4 regions of the Streptomyces sp. NPDC048584 genome follow, and region 4 is predicted to be linked to each of the others. Evidence: riboswitches for the same ligand, from Rfam matches in the RefSeq annotation. Region 4 holds a riboswitch; each other region holds the start of a gene.
The links. Region 4 has a riboswitch for cyclic di-AMP ahead of ACGFR9_RS29010 (M23 family metallopeptidase). Riboswitches for the same ligand answer to the same signal wherever they lie in the genome.
Positions count from the first base shown of each region.

Region 1 (4,203 bases), on a different contig from region 4:
GCTCCTTCGAGTCCCCGCTGGACGGGCGCGAGGAGTACCCGGTCGAGGGCGGCCCGCGCTTCACCCGGCCCGCCCTGTCCGTACGTACCGCCGAGGGACGGCGCGGCACCGAGTGGACCTTCGACGGCCACGAGAGCGACGACGGCGAACTGCGTCTGCGTTTTCGCGACGGCGACCTGGCCGTCACCCTGCACTACCGGATGCGCGACGACGTGATCGAACGCTGGGTGTCCCTGCGCAACCGGGGACCCGCCGTCGAACTCCTGCGCGCCGACTCCGCGACCTGGACCCTGCCCGAGCGCGAGCACTGGCGGCTGTCCCAGCTGCACGGCCGCTGGGCCGCCGAGTCCCGGCTGACCCGCGCCCCGCTCACCTACGGCGAGAAGGTCGTCGGCAGCCGCCGCGGCCACACCGGGCACCACCATCTGCCCTGGGTCGCGCTCGACACCGACGCCACCGAGGAGCGCGGCGAGGTCTACGGTTGCGCGCTGGGCTGGTCCGGGTCCTGGCGGATCGGCGTCGCCCAACTTCCCGACGCGCGCGTGCAGATCACCGGCGGCGCCGGACACGACGACTCCGGCCTGCTGATGCTGGGCACGGACGAGACGTACGTCACGCCGGTCTTCGCCGGACTGTGGAGCGACGGCGGCTTCGGCGGCGCCAGCCGTGCCTGGCACGCCTATCAGCGGACGTATGTGATCCCGGCCGCGGACCGGGACCGGCCGGTGCTGTTCAACTCGTGGGAGGCCACCCAGTTCGACATCGCGGAGGAGCAGCAGCGGGCCCTGGCCGAGCGGGCCGCCGCGATGGGCGTCGAGCTGTTCGTCGTCGACGACGGCTGGTTCGGGGCCCGTACGAGCGACCGGGCCGGGCTCGGCGACTGGACGCCCAACCCGGACCGCTTCCCGGGCGGACTGAAACCCCTTGCCGACCATGTGCACGGACTCGGGATGCAGTTCGGCATCTGGGTCGAGCCGGAGATGGTCAACCCCGACAGCGATCTCTACCGGGCGCACCCCGACTGGGTGCAGTTCCAGCAGGGCCGCCGGCGTACGGAGCTGCGCAACCAGCTGGTCCTCAACCTCGCGCGGGACGACGTCCGGGAGTACCTCTGGGAACAGCTCGACGGGCTGCTCTCCAGCGCTCCCGTGGACTATGTGAAATGGGACTTCAACCGGTCCTTCACCGACGCCGGCTGGCCGGACGACCCGTATCCGCAGCGGCTGTGGACGGACCATGTGCGCGGGCTGTACGCGCTCCTCGACCGGCTGCGGGCGGCCCATCCGGGCGTGGCCTTCGAGTCCTGCTCGGGCGGTGGCGGCCGGATCGACCTGGGCGTCCTCTCCCGTACCGACCAGGTATGGACCTCGGACAACACCGATCCGCTCGACCGGCTCGCCATCCAGCACGGCTTCAGCCAGGTCCACCCGGCCCGGGTGATGGCGGCCTGGGTCACCGACAGCCCGAACGTGATGCTCAACGGACGGGTCAGCTCGCTGCGGTTCCGGTTCGTCAGCGCCATGGCCGGGGTGCTCGGTGTCGGCGGCGACCTCACCCGGTGGACCGGGGAGGAGCTCGCCGAGGCGCGGGAGTGGGTCGGGCTCTACAAGGAGATCCGGCCGCTCGTCCAGCGTGGCGACCAGTACCGGCTGCGGCCCCCGGAGGGCGGGCTGAGCGCGGTGCAGTACGTCCTCGGCGACGAGACCGTCGTCCTCGCGTGTCTCCGGGCGCAGCACTACGGCGAACCCGCCCCGGCGCTCCGGCTGCGCGGCCTTGACCCGGAGGCGACGTACGAATGCCTCGAAACGGGTGAAACGCACCGAGGCGCCGTACTGCTGCACCACGGACTGCTCACCGGGCTGCGGGGGGATCTGGACGCCGCGGTGCTTCGCCTCCGCCGCCGGTGATCGACCGATTGGGGCGTTCTGTCCGGTTGGGTGGCTTTGATATAACGCGCCCCGAAAGGAGGGGGGATGGGGCGAGGGTGCGTGAGCATCGTCATATCCGTGACGATGTGTTGTCGCCATGCTCACGTAATTCCGTGGAGCGACAAGGGAATTCGTGAGGTAAAAGGAATCCCGGCTGACGCTGGGTGAGATCTTTTCCGTTGTTGGATCACGGAAAAACCCGTCCCCGGTGAACCCGCGCTTGTCCCTTCGCGTCCGGGTCGCTTACGTTCGCCACCGATCCGGACGGACGCCTAATCCTGCCGCCGCCCGGAGCCCCGCACACACATACCCGTGCACGGCAGGAACGGGGGACCCACAGGCAGGACCGCCTGTTCCGGTTCCCGGAACGGCTAGGGGTTAAGCCGCGCGGCAATGCGGCCGGGCATCTCCAGCCCGAACCCGACAGCTCACCTCGTAGGCGCCGGAGAGGAATTCGACATGCCCGCGAAGGGTAAGCACCGCCGTACCACGGCACAGCGTTTCACCCGTTCCATCGCCGTCGCCGTCGCCGGCACCGGTGGCGCCGCACTGGCCCTGCCGCTTCTCGGCGCGACCGGCGCGCACGCCGCCACCGAGGCGGCCGCCCCCGGAAAGGCCGTCCAGTCCCTTTCCGTGGTGAGCCGGCAGGCCACCGCCGAAAAGGGCGACGAGGCCCGCACGTACACCGTGAAGGCCGGCGACTACCTCGCGAAGATCGCCGCGACCGAGCACATCGACGGTGGCTGGAAGCAGCTTTACGCGGACAACCGCGAGGCCGTCGGCGCCGACCCGGCGCTCATCCACCCCGGTCTGAGGCTCTCCATCGACGGCGAGACCGCCAAGAGCACGCCGAAGCGGTCCTCTTCACCGGAGCAGTCCTCTCCGGCGCCGGCGAAGCCCGCCGCGCCGAAGGCCGCGAAGCCCGCCGCCAAGGCGGCCGAGCAGCCCGCCGAGCAGTCCTCCCCGGACACCACCGCGCAGAACGCGAACACCTCCGCCTACAGCTCCCCGGTGCCCGGCGCCGGCGGCCTCGGCACCGCCTACAAGGTGGCCGGCAGCATGTGGTCCAGCGGCTACCACACCGGTGTCGACTTCAGCGTCCCGACCGGCACCTCCCTGAAGGCCGTCGGCGCGGGCACCGTCGTCTCCGCCGGCTGGGGCGGCGCGTACGGCAACCAGGTCGTCGTCAAGCTGAACGACGGCTACTACGCCCAGTACGCCCACCTGTCCTCGCTGTCCGTCTCGGCCGGCCAGTCCGTCACCGCCGGCCAGCAGGTCGGCCTCTCCGGTGCGACCGGCAACGTGACCGGCCCGCACCTGCACTTCGAGATCCGCACCACCCCGAACTACGGCTCGGACGTGGACCCGGTCTCCTACCTCCGCTCCAAGGGCGTCTCCATCGGCTGACCCCCGCGGCACCCCTTCCTGACACGCGCGCCGAAGGCCGGACCCCGATCCACGGGGCCGGCCTTCGGCGTATTCCGGAATTGGCCAACATTTTGAGAGTGTCTTATCTCACCGCGCGTCAACCCTTCCTTACGGTCGCGTAGGTCACAATGGAAGGTGAATCATGAGCTCCCGTGGCAGACGATTCGAAGAGTGACAGCAGAGCAGTGATCGGGTCGTACGTGGCGGTGGGGGACAGCTTCACCGAGGGCGTCGGCGACCCCGGCCCCGACGGGGCGTTCGTCGGCTGGGCCGACCGGTTCGCCGTCCTTCTCGCGGACCTCCGGCCCGAAGGCGACTTCCAGTACACGAATCTCGCGGTGCGCGGAAAGCTACTGGACCAGATCATGGCGGACCAGCTGACGAGGGCGGTCGAACTCGCCCCCGATCTGGTCTCGTTCTGCGCGGGCGGCAACGACATCCTCCGTCCCGGCAGCGACCCGGACGAGGTGGCCGAGCGGTTCGAGCAGGCGATCGCCGCGCTCACGGCCGTATCGGGCACGGTGATGGTGACGACCGGGTTCGACACCCGTGGCGTACCCCTGCTGAAGCATCTGCGCGGCAAGATCGCGACGTACAACGGGCATGTGCGGGCCGTCGCCGACCGCTACGGCTGCCCGGTGCTCGACCTGTGGTCCCTCAGGAGCGTCCAGGACCGCAGGGCGTGGGACGCCGACCGGCTGCACCTGTCACCGGAGGGGCACACCCGCGTCGCACTGCGCGCGGGACAGGCCCTCGGCCTCAGGACCCCCGCGGACCCGGAGCAGCCCTGGCCGTCCCTGCCGCCCCGCGGCGTCCTGGAGATCCGGCGGGACGACGTCCACTGGGC
Region 1 is NZ_JBICWF010000001.1:4,699-8,901, reverse strand. It holds gene ACGFR9_RS00040 (alpha-galactosidase) at 1-1,907, shown strand, start outside; cyclic di-AMP (ydaO/yuaA leader) riboswitch at 2,226-2,383, shown strand; gene ACGFR9_RS00035 (peptidoglycan DD-metalloendopeptidase family protein) at 2,388-3,335, shown strand; gene ACGFR9_RS00030 (SGNH/GDSL hydrolase family protein) at 3,542-4,203, shown strand, end outside.
Region 1: linked by a shared signal. The riboswitch ahead of ACGFR9_RS00035 (peptidoglycan DD-metalloendopeptidase family protein) and the one ahead of ACGFR9_RS29010 (M23 family metallopeptidase) in region 4 are both predicted to bind cyclic di-AMP.

Region 2 (4,203 bases), on a different contig from region 4:
CCGTCTCCCTCGACGGCTACCTCGACGACACCGGCCCCGACCGGCTGCTGCTGTCCTCCCCGGCCGACTTCGACCGGGTCGACGAGGTACGGGCCGGTGTGGACGCCATCCTGATCGGCGCCGGCACGATCCGCGCCGACAACCCCCGGCTGCTGGTCAACTCGCCCGGGCGGCGCGCCGCCCGCCTCGCCGAGGGGCGGGCCGAGTACCCGCTCAAGGTCACCGTCAGCGGCTCCGGCGAGCTGGACCCGGCGGCCCGGTTCTGGCACACCGGCGGCGAGAAGGTCCTCTACACCACCGACAAGGGCGCCGAGCGGGCCCACGCCCTCGGGATCGCCGCCGACGTCGTCCCGCTCGGCAGCGGGCTCGACTGGCGGCGGCTCCTGGAGCATCTGCACGCCGAGCGCGGGGTGCGGCGGCTCATGGTCGAGGGCGGCGGCACCCTCCACACCCAGCTCCTCACCCAGGGGCTGGCCGACGAGCTCCAGCTGGTCCTCGCCCCGCTGTTCGTCGGCGACGCGAAGGCCCCGCGCCTCTTCGGCCCCGGCTCCTACCAGGGCGGCCGGCTGCGGCTGGTGGAGACCCGCCCGATCGGCGACGTCGTCCTGACGCGCTACGAGCCCACCGCCCCCGGCACCGGCCCGCTGCCCACCGCCGCCGACCACCACTGGCTGGCCCTCGCCTGCGAACTGGCCGCCGAGTGCCCGCCCTCGCGGACGGCGTTCAGCGTGGGCGCGGTCGTGGTCGCCGCCGACGGTACGGAGCTGGCGCGCGGCCACTCCCGGGAGGGCACCGACCCGCTGGCGCACGCGGAGGAGGCCGCGCTCGCCAAGGCCGACCCCACGGACCCCCGGCTCGCCGGCGCCACCGTGTACTCCAGCCTGGAGCCATGCGCCCGCCGCGCGTCCCGGCCGGCGCCCTGCGCGCGGCTGATCCTGGACGCGGGGGTGCGGCGGGTGGTCACGGCCTGGCGCGAGCCGGACACCTTCGTGGCGGACGCCGACGGCAGCGGCGTACTGGAGGCCGGGGGCGCCGCCGTCGTCGTCCTGCCGGAGCACGAGGACCGCGCCAAGGCACCGAACGGTCATCTGCTCGAGGGCTGACCCGGGCCGCCGATCATGGGTGTGCGCCGGGCCCCGCCGATGGCGTACACTGGTCCTACCGACGCGGGGTGGAGCAGCTCGGTAGCTCGCTGGGCTCATAACCCAGAGGTCGCAGGTTCAAATCCTGTCCCCGCTACTGAAGGCCGAAGGCCGGAATCCTTGAGGATTCCGGCCTTCGGTGTTTTCCACACTCTCCTTCACTCACCGTGAGCGGCCTGTCCCGCAGCGCATAACGACTGACGAACCATCAGAAACGGGCCGCCATCTGAAGCGCGGTCAACTCGCCCGTTTTTGACCGTCCGTGGCGCTTAAGTCCGTCCGGAATTCGTTAATGATCAAGAGGAACGGCTTGGAATAGGGCCCTCACGTCTATTAACGTTCGATAACGCAGCGCGGTCGTCCCAGCCGTCACAGAAGTCGGCTCCGTGCGCACGCGCCGAATCCCGCAAGGGAACCGGGGAACCACCACCATGGGGTGAATCGCGTCCATACCGTCGTGGCAGCACGACGCGTATACGCGCGTAGGAGACCTTCCCGCTCCGAACCCGTCAGCTAACCCGGTAGGCGGAGACGGAAGGAAGGAGCGCGCCCACGTGGCGTCCAACCCGCCTGCCCCCGAGGCCCCGTTCAAACCCAGCGACACCTTCGCCTACGGCGCGGGCCGCACCGACGAGGGCCCCTTCGAGGAGTGGAACCCCACCGCGGACTCCCTCCGTCCCGTACGTGGCCGGCATCGCGTCTCCAAGCAGCGCGGCGGAGGACTCGCCCGCAGCTCCACCGTCCTCGGCGTCGGCGTCATAGCGGCGGTCGGCGCCGGCGGTATGGCCAGCGCCCAGACCGGCAAGCCGCCGGTCTCGATCTCCGTGCCCGACCTTCCCAGCGTGGGTTCCCTCCTCTCCGACGAGGAAACGCCCCAGGGATCGTCCACCCCCCTCAGCAGCATCGGCATGACCACCGCCGACACCGAGCAGGGCGCCGCCGACGCCGGTGAGGCACTGCGCGCCCGGATCATGGCGCAGGTCGAGCAGCAGCAGGACCAGGCCGAGACCAAGGCCGCCGCCGAGGCCGTCGCCGCCGCCGAGAAGCAGGCCGCCGACGCCGCCGCCAAGGCGGAGAAGGAGGCCAAGGCCAAGGCCGAGGCCGCCAAGAAGAAGGCGGAGGAGGAGGCCGCGAAGAAGGCCGAGGCCGAGCGCCTCGCCGAGCTGGCCAAGCAGTACGCGCTGCCGACCTCCTCGTACACCCTCTCCTCGACCTTCGGTCAGGCGGGCGCCTACTGGTCCTCCGGCTACCACACGGGCCTGGACTTCGCCGCCCCCACGGGCACGCTGCTCAAGGCCGTCCACACCGGCACGATCACCTCCGCCGGTTATGACGGCTCCTACGGCTACAAGACCGTGCTGACCCTCGACGACGGCACCGAGATCTGGTACGCCCACCAGTCCTCCATCAGCGTCAGCGTCGGCCAGAAGGTCAACACCGGCGATGTGATCGGCCGCGTCGGCGCCACCGGCAACGTCACCGGCGCCCACCTCCACCTCGAGGTCCACCCCGGCGGTTCCACCTCCGGCATCGACCCGCTGGCCTGGCTGCAGGGCAAGGGCCTCAGCGTCTGACCGGCCCGGCTTCCGCCGACACCCCGAACACCGGCAGTCCCGACGACCTCAGGGCCGCCGGTGAGGTGTTTCCGGTGGCGGACCGGCGGTCAGGAGCGGTAGGGGTTCGGGTCGTGGACGGGGTACGGGTGACCGTACGGCTGGTGGCTGTACGGCTGGTGACCGTAGGGCGCCTGCGGGTGCCCGTAGCCGCCGTGAGCGCCGTAGCCGCCGTGCATCGCCCACGGTGCCGCGGCGACCGGCATCCGGGGCGCGCTGACGCGGGCCGCGTGCTCCAGGGCGGGGCGGGCCGCCGACCGGCGGTGCCACAACTCCAGCAGCAGTCGCCGTTCCCGGGTGACGAAGTCCGTGTCCGCCCGCCCGAGCCGCCCCCGGTGCCGCAGGAACGCCAGCGACGTCGCGTACGCCTCGTACTCGGCCACCGACCGCGCCGCCGCCCGGCCGCCGTACCGGCGCGCGTAGCGGCGGGCCAGGCGCCGCGCCCGCATCGAGCCCAGTGCGAACGGCTCCGCCGGATTCAGCCACCCGGCGACCACGTACGCGGGCAGTTCCGCCCGTACGGTCCGCAGCTCGCGCTGGCGCGTCCACACCACCAGCCAGGTCAGCAGTCCGAACGCCGGCACCATGAACGCCGCGTACACCGCGATGAAGCCGTACTGGCCGAGCGTCGTGGAGCCGTTCCACAGGGCGTGCATGCCCATCGCGAGCAGCAGTCCGCCGAGCGGCAGGAGGACGCGCCGGATCCGCTGACGGTCCGAGGAGAGCGCCGCGACGCCGAAGCCGATGCCGGTGAGCACGGTGAACAGGGGGTGCGCGAACGGCGACATCACGATGCGCACGAAGAAGGTCGCGGCGGTGATCGAGGCGATGCCGCTGTCGCCGGTGAGCTGGTCGGTGCCGAAGGCGGTGCCGAGGTAGAGGATGTTCTCGGTGAACGCGAAGCCGGTGGCGGTGACCCCGGCTATCACCACGCCGTCGAGGATGCCGGTGAAGTCGCGTCTGCGGAACAGGAACACCAGCAGAACGGCCGCGGCCTTCGCGGACTCCTCCACGACCGGCGCTATGACGGTCGCGCCCAGGGTATCCGCGCCGGTCGGGTCGGCGGTGGCCGTCGCTATCCACCGGGTGGCGAAGCTGTTCGCGACGATCGCTATCAGCGCCGCGGCGCAGGCACCCCAGGCGAACGAGAACAGCAGGTTCCGCCAGGGGCCGGGCTCGACCCGGTCCAGCCAGCGGAAGGCGGCGACGAGCAGCGGCACCGGAAGCACGGCGAGACCGAGCCCGACCAGGAACCCCTGCGTCCCGGTCTGCTCCCTGACCAGCGCCAGAATGACAAGACCGGACAGGGTGAGCAGCGTGATCAGCGCGCCGTACCGCACCCAGGGCCGCCGCCACCAGTGCGCACGCCGCGGCGTTCCGCCCGGAGCGGCACCGGGAGGCGGCGGATACGGAGGAGGACTGGCGGTCACGGGATCGACCCCTAACGA
Region 2 is NZ_JBICWF010000010.1:285,807-290,009, forward strand. It holds gene ACGFR9_RS23490 (dihydrofolate reductase family protein) at 1-1,103, shown strand, start outside; tRNA gene ACGFR9_RS23495 (tRNA-Met) at 1,166-1,239, shown strand; cyclic di-AMP (ydaO/yuaA leader) riboswitch at 1,528-1,685, shown strand; gene ACGFR9_RS23500 (M23 family metallopeptidase) at 1,697-2,716, shown strand; gene ACGFR9_RS23505 (PrsW family intramembrane metalloprotease) at 2,806-4,185, opposite strand.
Region 2: linked by a shared signal. The riboswitch ahead of ACGFR9_RS23500 (M23 family metallopeptidase) and the one ahead of ACGFR9_RS29010 (M23 family metallopeptidase) in region 4 are both predicted to bind cyclic di-AMP.

Region 3 (4,203 bases), on a different contig from region 4:
TTGAAGCCGTTGCGCTGGGCCAGCTCCACGGCGTCCAGGGTCTCGGTCAGCGAGCCGATCTGGTTGACCTTGACCAGCAGGGCGTTGGCGGCGCCCTCCTCGATACCGCGGGCGAGACGCTCGGGGTTGGTGACGAACAGGTCGTCACCGACGATCTGGACCTTGTCACCGAGCTTGTCGGTGAGGACCTTCCAGCCGTCCCAGTCGTCCTCGAACAGCGGGTCCTCGATGGAGACGAGCGGGTACGCCTCGACGAGCTCGGCGTAGTACTCGGTCATCTCGGCGGCGGAGCGCTCCTTGCCCTCGAAGGTGTAGGAGCCGTCCTTGTAGAACTCGGACGCGGCGACGTCGAGCGCCAGGGCGATCTGCTCGCCCGGGGTGTAGCCGGCCTCCTTGACGGCCTCGAGGATGAGGTCGAGGGCCTCACGGTTGGAGCCGAGGTTGGGGGCGAAGCCGCCCTCATCGCCGAGGCCGGTGGCCAGACCCTTGCTCTTCAGCACCTTCTTGAGGGTGTGGTAGACCTCGGTGCCCCAGCGCAGGGCCTCGGAGAAGGACTCCGCGCCGATCGGGGCGATCATGAACTCCTGGATGTCCACGTTGGAGTCGGCGTGCGAGCCGCCGTTCAGGATGTTCATCATCGGCACCGGCAGCAGGTGCGCGTTGGGGCCGCCCAGGTAGCGGAAGAGCGGCAGGTCGCTGGCCTCGGAAGCGGCGTGGGCGACGGCGAGGGAGACACCGAGGATGGCGTTGGCGCCGAGCGAGCCCTTGTTGTCGGTGGCGTCCAGGTCGAACATGGCCTGGTCGATCAGCCGCTGCTCGGTGGCGTCGTAGCCGACGAGCTCCGGGCCGATCTGCTCGATGACCGCGAGGACGGCCTTCTCGACACCCTTGCCGAGGTAGCGGTTCGGGTCACCGTCACGCAGTTCGATGGCCTCGAAGGCACCGGTGGAGGCACCGGACGGGACGGCGGCACGACCCGTGCTGCCGTCGTCGAGGCCTACCTCGACCTCGACCGTGGGGTTGCCTCGGGAGTCCAGGATTTCCCGGGCTACGACGACGTCGATGGACGGCACGAGCATCTCCTTCAATGAATGCGACGCGGGTGAGCGGGACCCCCAAGGGGGTCCTGCGAGACCGAGCCTAACCGGCTCCGGGCGATCGGCCAGCCGGTCGCCCGTCCCGTGGACAGAACCGAGAGTAAATTGTTTCCGAACGGAACAAAGCGGTTTCGGGAAACCGGCCGCGAAAAGACCCCGCCCCGGTGCGTACGGGGGAGAACGCACCGGGGCGGGGAGCCATGGGGGGAGCCGCTTACTTGAGGTGCAGCTGCTGGCCCGGGTAGATGAGGTCGGCGTCGTCGACGATGTCGTCGTTCAGGTCGAAGAGCTTGGCCCAGCCGCCCTTGACGTCGTGCTCGGCGGCGATGGAGCTGAGGCTGTCGCCCTTGACGACCTTGTACTCGCCGTCGCCCTTCTCGACCTTCTTGCCGGTCGGGGTGGTGACGGTCTTCTTCTCGGCCTTCGGCGCGGCCTTGGGCTCGGCCTGCTTCTCGGCGGCCGGGCGCTCGGCGGAGCGGGAGGCCTTCTGCTCGGTCTGACGGCTCTCGGTGGAGCCGCCGCCCTGCGAGGAGCCGTTGGAGGAGGAGCCGCCGGAGTAGCCGGCGTTGGACAGGCCCACACCGCAGACCGGCCAGGCACCCTTGCCCTGACCCGCCAGGACCTTCTCGGCGATCTCGATCTGCTGGGCCTTGCTCGCCTGGTTGGCGGTGGACGCGTACTGCGTGCCGCCGTAGGCCGCCCAGGTGGAGGCGGAGAACTGCAGACCGCCGTAGTAACCGTTGCCCGTGTTGATGGACCAGTTGCCGCCGGACTCGCACTGGGCGACGGTGTCCCACTCGGCGGCGGTGGCGGCGGAGGCGTTGCCGGCCGCCATCAGCGGGGCGGCGACGGCGGCGGAGGCGATGCCGGCGACGGCGATCGCGCGGGTGGCCTTGGACGGACGGCGGTGCTTGCCCTTACCGGTAAACAGCATGGAGGATCCCCTCACCGACGCCTGCGAGGTGAGCTGTCGGGTTCGGGCCGGTTGAGTTGCCCGGCCACGTCCCTCCCGGGACGCGGCTTCACCCCAAGCCGTATCCGGCGTCAACTGCCCGGATCCGGCGCCTACCTTGGGTCCCCCGCTCCTGCCTACGGCGCATGACGCGTCGACTGTTCCCGTGCTGCCACTGGCAGGATTCGGCGTGGCGGCAGCCGGGGCCCGCGGTGGCGAGCGGTCACGACCGTAGGCACGGGATTCACGGAATATCAAAGACGATCACGGCTTCTGAGACCTATCTCTCACAGCCTTTAAATCGGACATTCGGCGCGAACCGTGACGCCAACTGCCGCCACGTCCAGGCGTTTTCAGGTGTCGCTTTCCGGCCGGTTCGTCCCGACCGGGAGGCTACTGACCTGATGCGACGCCACTGACGAGATGGTCGTCCATCCCGTAGAGCGCACCCCATCCGCCGCCCACCTCAAGGGAGTCGGGGATGGACGGGGAATCGCCCCCGTCGCTCGCGGCGGGCGCCTCGGCGACCGTGCCGCCCCAGGCGTTGAGTCCGCCAGAGGCGTGCCGGCCGGCCGGCTCCGCTTCCGTCTTGTCCTCGTCGGCGCTGGCGCCGCGGTGGCGGCCGGTGCCGTCGCTCGCCGAAGCGTCGGCGTTCTGCCGGGACTTGTCCGACTTGCCGCCCTTGGCGTCCGCCGAGGCGGAGGGGGAGGCGTCGGGGGTCCCGGCCGTCTCCTTGCCCTTACCGCTGTCCGATTCGGTTGACTTGCCGGAATCAGCCGACTCGTCCCCCAGAAGGTCGAGGCCCGTCCCGGTACTCGCGCTCGACGACGGGGAGGAGGAAGGGGAAGGGGAGGAAGAAGAGGACGATCCACTGGAGTCGGACGAGTCGGACCCGCCCGATGCCGAGTCGTCGCCCACGCCCGTGTCGACGTCGGCCGCCGGCGCGTCCTTGTCCAGGCCCGCGAGCAGCCCGCAGGTGCGCCAGGCACCGACGCCCTGGTCGTCGAGGATCTTCTCGGCCACGGCTATCTGCTGGCCGCGGCTGGCCTGGTCGGGGCTGGAGGCGTAGTCCAGGCCGCCGTACTTCTCCCAGTCCGTCTGGGTCAGCTGCAGGCCGCCGTAATAGCCGTTGCCCGAGTTCTGGCTCCAGGAGCCGCCGCTCTCGCACTCGGCCACCTTGTCCCAGTTCAGGCCGTCGGCCGCGCTGGCGGCGCCCGCGCCGAGGAGCGGGATGGCGATGGCGGAGCCGGTCACTCCGGCTGCGACGAGGAGGGCCGGAGCCTGGCGGGGGCGGCGGTGCCGACCGTTCCCGGAGAGCATACGGATGACCTTTCGCGAGACAGCGATGACCGGCGCGGTGTGTGGAGTGGAGCTCCGACAACCGCACTTGATGGGTGAACGTATCCGCACTCGATCACTTGTCACAAGTTAATGCCGCACAGATCACGTGAAGATCACAGAGTTGAGAGGGTGTCATGTTTGAGTTGACCCCGCCCCGGGCACGGAAAGGACGTTTGATCCGTCACTTTCGCGGAGGCGTGAATTCCACCGGGAGCGTGCGCAGTCCGCGCATGATGAGCCCGCCCCGCCAGCGCAGTTCGGCGGGTTGCGCCGCGAGCCGCAGGTCCGGCAGCCGGGTCAGCAGGGTGGCGAGCGCGGTCTGGCCCTCCAGGCGGGCCAGCGGGGCACCCAGACAGTAATGGATGCCGTGGCCGTATCCCAGATGCTGGTTGTCGCGCCGTCCGAGGTCGAGCACGTCCGGGTCGGCGAACCGCTCCGGGTCCCGGTCGGCGGCGGCGAGTACGACCAGGACGGGGTCGCCGGCCGCGATGCGCTGCCCGCCGAGGGTGACGGGCCCGGTGGTGTACCGCCAGGTGGCGAGCTCCACGGGACCGTCGTAGCGCAGGAGTTCCTCGACCCCGGTCTCCAGCAGTCCGCGCTCCCCGGCGTCGAGGGACCGTTGCAGGCGCTCGCGCTGGCCGGGGTGGGTGAGCAGGGCGTAGGTGCCGTTGCCGATGAGGTTGACGGTCGTCTCGAAACCGGCGAACAGCAGGATGAACGCCATGGCGGCGGCCTCGTTCTCGGTGAGGTGCTCACCGTGGTCGGAGGCGCGGATGAGGCCGGAGATCAGGTCCTCGCCGGGGGCGGGCTCGG
Region 3 is NZ_JBICWF010000005.1:404,130-408,332, reverse strand. It holds gene eno (phosphopyruvate hydratase) at 1-1,073, opposite strand, end outside; gene ACGFR9_RS14530 (transglycosylase family protein) at 1,312-2,031, opposite strand; cyclic di-AMP (ydaO/yuaA leader) riboswitch at 2,035-2,204, opposite strand; gene ACGFR9_RS14525 (transglycosylase family protein) at 2,443-3,369, opposite strand; gene ACGFR9_RS14520 (cytochrome P450) at 3,572-4,203, opposite strand, start outside.
Region 3: linked by a shared signal. The riboswitch ahead of ACGFR9_RS14530 (transglycosylase family protein) and the one ahead of ACGFR9_RS29010 (M23 family metallopeptidase) in region 4 are both predicted to bind cyclic di-AMP.

Region 4 (4,203 bases):
CCAAGCCCTGGGCCTTCCCGGCCCCCGAGCGCGGCCGCCTCGACAACGGCCTGACCGTACTGCGCTGCCACCGCCCCGGCCAGCAGGTCGTCGCCGTGGAGGTACTCCTCGACGCGCCCCTGGAGGCCGAGCCGGCCGGTCTCGACGGTGTCGCCACGATCATGGCGCGGGCCTTCTCCGAGGGCACCGACAAGCACTCCGCCGAGGAGTTCGCCGCCGAACTGGAGCGCTGCGGCGCCACCCTGGACGCGCACGCCGACCACCCCGGCGTCCGCCTCAGCCTGGAGGTCCCGGCCTCCCGGCTCACCAAGGGACTCGGCCTGCTCGCCGACGCGCTCAGGGCACCGGCGTTCGCCGACAGCGAGGTCGAGCGGCTGGTCCGCAACCGTCTCGACGAGATCCCGCACGAGCTGGCGAACCCCTCCCGCCGCGCCGCGAAGGAGCTCTCCAAGGAGCTGTTCCCGGCGAGTGCGCGCATGTCGCGCCCGCGCCAGGGCACCGAGGACACGGTCGAGGGCATCGACTCCGCGGCCGTACGCGCCTTCTACGAGAAGCACGTCCGCCCCGCCACGGCCACCGCCGTGGTCGTCGGCGACCTCACGGGCATCGACCTGGACGCGCTGCTCGGCGACACCCTCGGCTCCTGGACCGGCTCCACTGCCGAGCCGCGGCCCGTGCCGCCGGTGGTCGCCGACGACACCGGGCGCGTCGTGATCGTGGACCGCCCCGGCGCCGTCCAGACGCAGTTGCTGATCGGCCGGATCGGCGCCGACCGGCACGACCGCGTGTGGCCCGCGCAGGTGCTCGGCACGTACTGCCTCGGCGGCACCCTCACCTCCCGCCTGGACCGCGTGCTGCGCGAGGAGAAGGGATACACCTACGGCGTCCGGTCGTTCGGGCAGGTCATGCGGTCCGCCCCGGACGGCACCGGCGCGGCGATGCTGGCCATCAGCGGCTCCGTGGACACCCCGAACACCGGCCCGGCCCTCGAGGACCTGTGGACGGTGCTGCGCACGCTCGCCGCTGACGGGCTGACGGACGACGAGCGTGATGTCGCCGTGCAGAACCTCGTGGGTGTGGCGCCGCTCAAGTACGAGACCGCCGCGGCCGTCGCGAGCACCCTGGCCGACCAGGTCGAGCAGCATCTGCCCGACCACTACCAGGCCGACCTGTACCGGCAGTTGGCGGCCACCGGCACCGTGGAGGCCACCGCGGCCGTCGTGAACGCCTTCCCGGTGGACCGCCTGGTGACGATCCTCGTCGGCGACGCGGCGCAGATCAAGGCGCCCGTCGAGGCCCTCGGCATCGGTGAAGTCACGGTCGTGTCCGCCGAGTAGCGAACGGCGCGGTCGCGCGCGGGGGCCCTGATGACTCGAAGGTCACCAGGGCCCCCTTTTGCCCGAATCGGTACGGAAGTTGCCCGTCTGGTCTGTGGGATGCGCTACAAAAACCGGGATTCGTTTGAGGATCGGGAGACGGCCCGCTTAGCGTCATGCGGGCTGTTCGTCGGGCAGTGCGCCGCATCCGCGGCACCGGACAGTCATCGCCGAGTCCCCCCAAGGCGCGAGCCAGGGGAGCCGGGGACCCATCGCAGTCCCTGGGGTGAATCGGACGCCCGCGTGTGTCGCGAGGGGGTCCGTAGGAGACCTTCCTGCTCCGAACCCGTCAGCTAACCCGGTAGGCGAGAGGGAAGGAAAGGACCAGCCTGTACATGGCGTTCACTCGCGCCCCGGGCAAGCACCGCCGTATCCGCGGCACGCAGCGCGGCACCGTCCGCGCGGCGGGCGTCGCGGCACTCACCGGCACCGGCGTCATCGGGTCCCTCGCGGCCCCCGCACTGGCCGCCGAACCCGCTGCCGCACAGACCGGTCTCACGCCCGTCGTCATCCTCGGCGACGAGGTCGCCGACCGGATCGACGCCCAGGCGGCCGCCCAGCACGAGGCCGCACGCGAGGCGGCCGAGGCCGCCGCGCGCAAGGCCGCGGAGGAGCAGGCCCGCGAGAAGGCCGCCAAGGCGGCCGCGGAGGCCCGCGCGGAGAAGGAGCGTGCCGCGCGGGAGGCCGAGCGCGTCCGCCTCAACACCTTCGTCTCCCCGATTCCCGGCTCGTACGTCTCGACCGGCTACAAGACCGGCGGCGCCGTCTGGTCCTCCGGCAGCCACACCGGGGTCGACTTCCACGCCGCGACCGGTACACCCGTCCAGTCGGTCGGCATCGGCACCGTCGTCGAGGCCGGCTGGGGCGGCTCGTACGGCAACCAGGTCGTCATCAGGATGAACGACGGCACGTACACCCAGTACGGGCATCTGTCGTCCATCGGTGTCTCGGTGGGCCAGCAGGTCACCGCCGGGCAGCAGATCGGCCTCTCCGGCGCGACCGGCAACGTCACGGGCGCGCACCTGCACTTCGAGGCCCGTACGACCGCCGAGTACGGCTCCGACCTCGACCCCGTCGCCTACCTCCGCGCGCACGGCGTCGGCCTCTGACCCGTACCGCCTCCCGATGCCCCGGCTCCCCGAGCCGGGGCATCGGTGATTTCCAGGGAATGCCTGTCCAAAAAACAGGCATGGATTCCGGCTCTCCGTCGGAAATTCCCGCCGATTGCAATAGAGTCGCGGAACACACGTCAATCGGCGACGTTTCACGGGGATTGAGCCGGAGGTTCGTCATGCGTATTCCCGCGCACTCGGTGTGCACGGCGATCCGGGACGACATCGTCGCGGGTGTCCACGAGCGCGGGGCCCGGCTCACCGAGGAGGTCCTCGCCCGCCGGTACGGCGTCTCCCGCGTCCCCGTCCGGGAGGCGCTGCGCACGCTGGAGGCCGAGGGGTTCGTGGTGACCCGGCGGCACGCGGGCGCGTGTGTCGCGGAACCCGGGGCGCAGGAGGCCGCCGATCTGCTGGAGATGCGGATGCTCCTCGAACCGCTCGGCGCGGCCCGCGCGGCCCAGCGGCGGACCGACGCCCATCTGAAGGTGCTGCGCGGCCTGGTCCGGCTGGGGCAGGAGCGCGCCCGTCAGGGCAACAGCGACGATCTGCGCTCCCTGAGCGGCTGGTTCCACGAGACACTCGCCCAGGCCACCGGCAGCCCGGCCCTGACCTCGACACTGACCCAGCTGCGGCACAAGATCGCCTGGATGTACGCCGCCGAGGGCCCGCCGGACCCGGTCGAGTACTGGGCGGAGCACGGCGCGATCGTGGACGCCGTGGCGCGCGGCGACGGCGACCGCGCGCGGGCCGTCACCGCGCTGCACACCGAGCGCGCGAACGCCGGACACCGGCTGCGTCCCGGCCCCGGCCTCGGCGCCGGCACCGACCGGGCCGGCCGCACGGAGCGTGTGAGGAACCCGCAACATCCCGTAAACATGCCGAGTCTCCGGAATTAACACGGCTGCCGTATACAAAGAGGAGTTATTCGCGGGGGCTTATCAGCGCTGCCCGGAAATGAGAAATACAAAAGGCCCGCCCGATGGTCGGGGCGGGCCTTTCGATATGGTGGGCGCGTGTCCGGTAAAAGAACGTTCCCGCGCCGACGCGTCACTCAGACGGTCTCGGGGAGTTCCTCGAGGCCCTCGGAGACCAGCTTCGCCAGACGGTCCAGGGCGGCGTCGGCACCCTCGGCGTCGGAGGCGAGGACGATCTCCTCGCCGCCCTGGGCGCCCAGGCCCAGGACGGCCAGCATGGAGGCCGCGTTGACGGGGTCGCCCCCGGCCTTGGCGATCGTCACCGGGACGCCTGCGGCCGTGGCGGCTCGGACGAAGATGGAGGCGGGGCGGGCGTGGAGACCCTCGGCCCAGCCGACGTTGACGCGGCGCTCAGCCATGTGTTGCTGCCCTTCGGTGTTCAGGGTTGTCTAGACCAGTTTCCCACATCGTGAAGCATGCCCTGGGCAGGGCCGGAACGGCATCGCTCCCGCTCCGGATCACAGCCGGACCGCGGCCTCGGTCCGGCTGACGTCCTCCACAGACTGCCTCGCGCCGTTGTCGTACGCGAGCCGTACTCTGGGCCCCATGCAGACCTCGTCGGACCGGCATGAGTACCCCGCCCACTGGGAGGCCGACGTGGTGCTGCGTGACGGCGGCACCGCGCGCATCCGCCCCATCACCGTCGATGACGCCGAGCGCCTGGTCAGCTTCTACGAGCAGGTGTCGGACGAGTCGAAGTACTACCGCTTCTTCGCGCCCTACCCACGTCTGTCCGCCAAG
Region 4 is NZ_JBICWF010000015.1:116,837-121,039, reverse strand. It holds gene ACGFR9_RS29015 (M16 family metallopeptidase) at 1-1,337, shown strand, start outside; cyclic di-AMP (ydaO/yuaA leader) riboswitch at 1,535-1,699, shown strand; gene ACGFR9_RS29010 (M23 family metallopeptidase) at 1,712-2,485, shown strand; gene ACGFR9_RS29005 (GntR family transcriptional regulator) at 2,668-3,384, shown strand; gene ACGFR9_RS29000 (HPr family phosphocarrier protein) at 3,540-3,821, opposite strand; gene ACGFR9_RS28995 (GNAT family N-acetyltransferase) at 4,009-4,203, shown strand, end outside.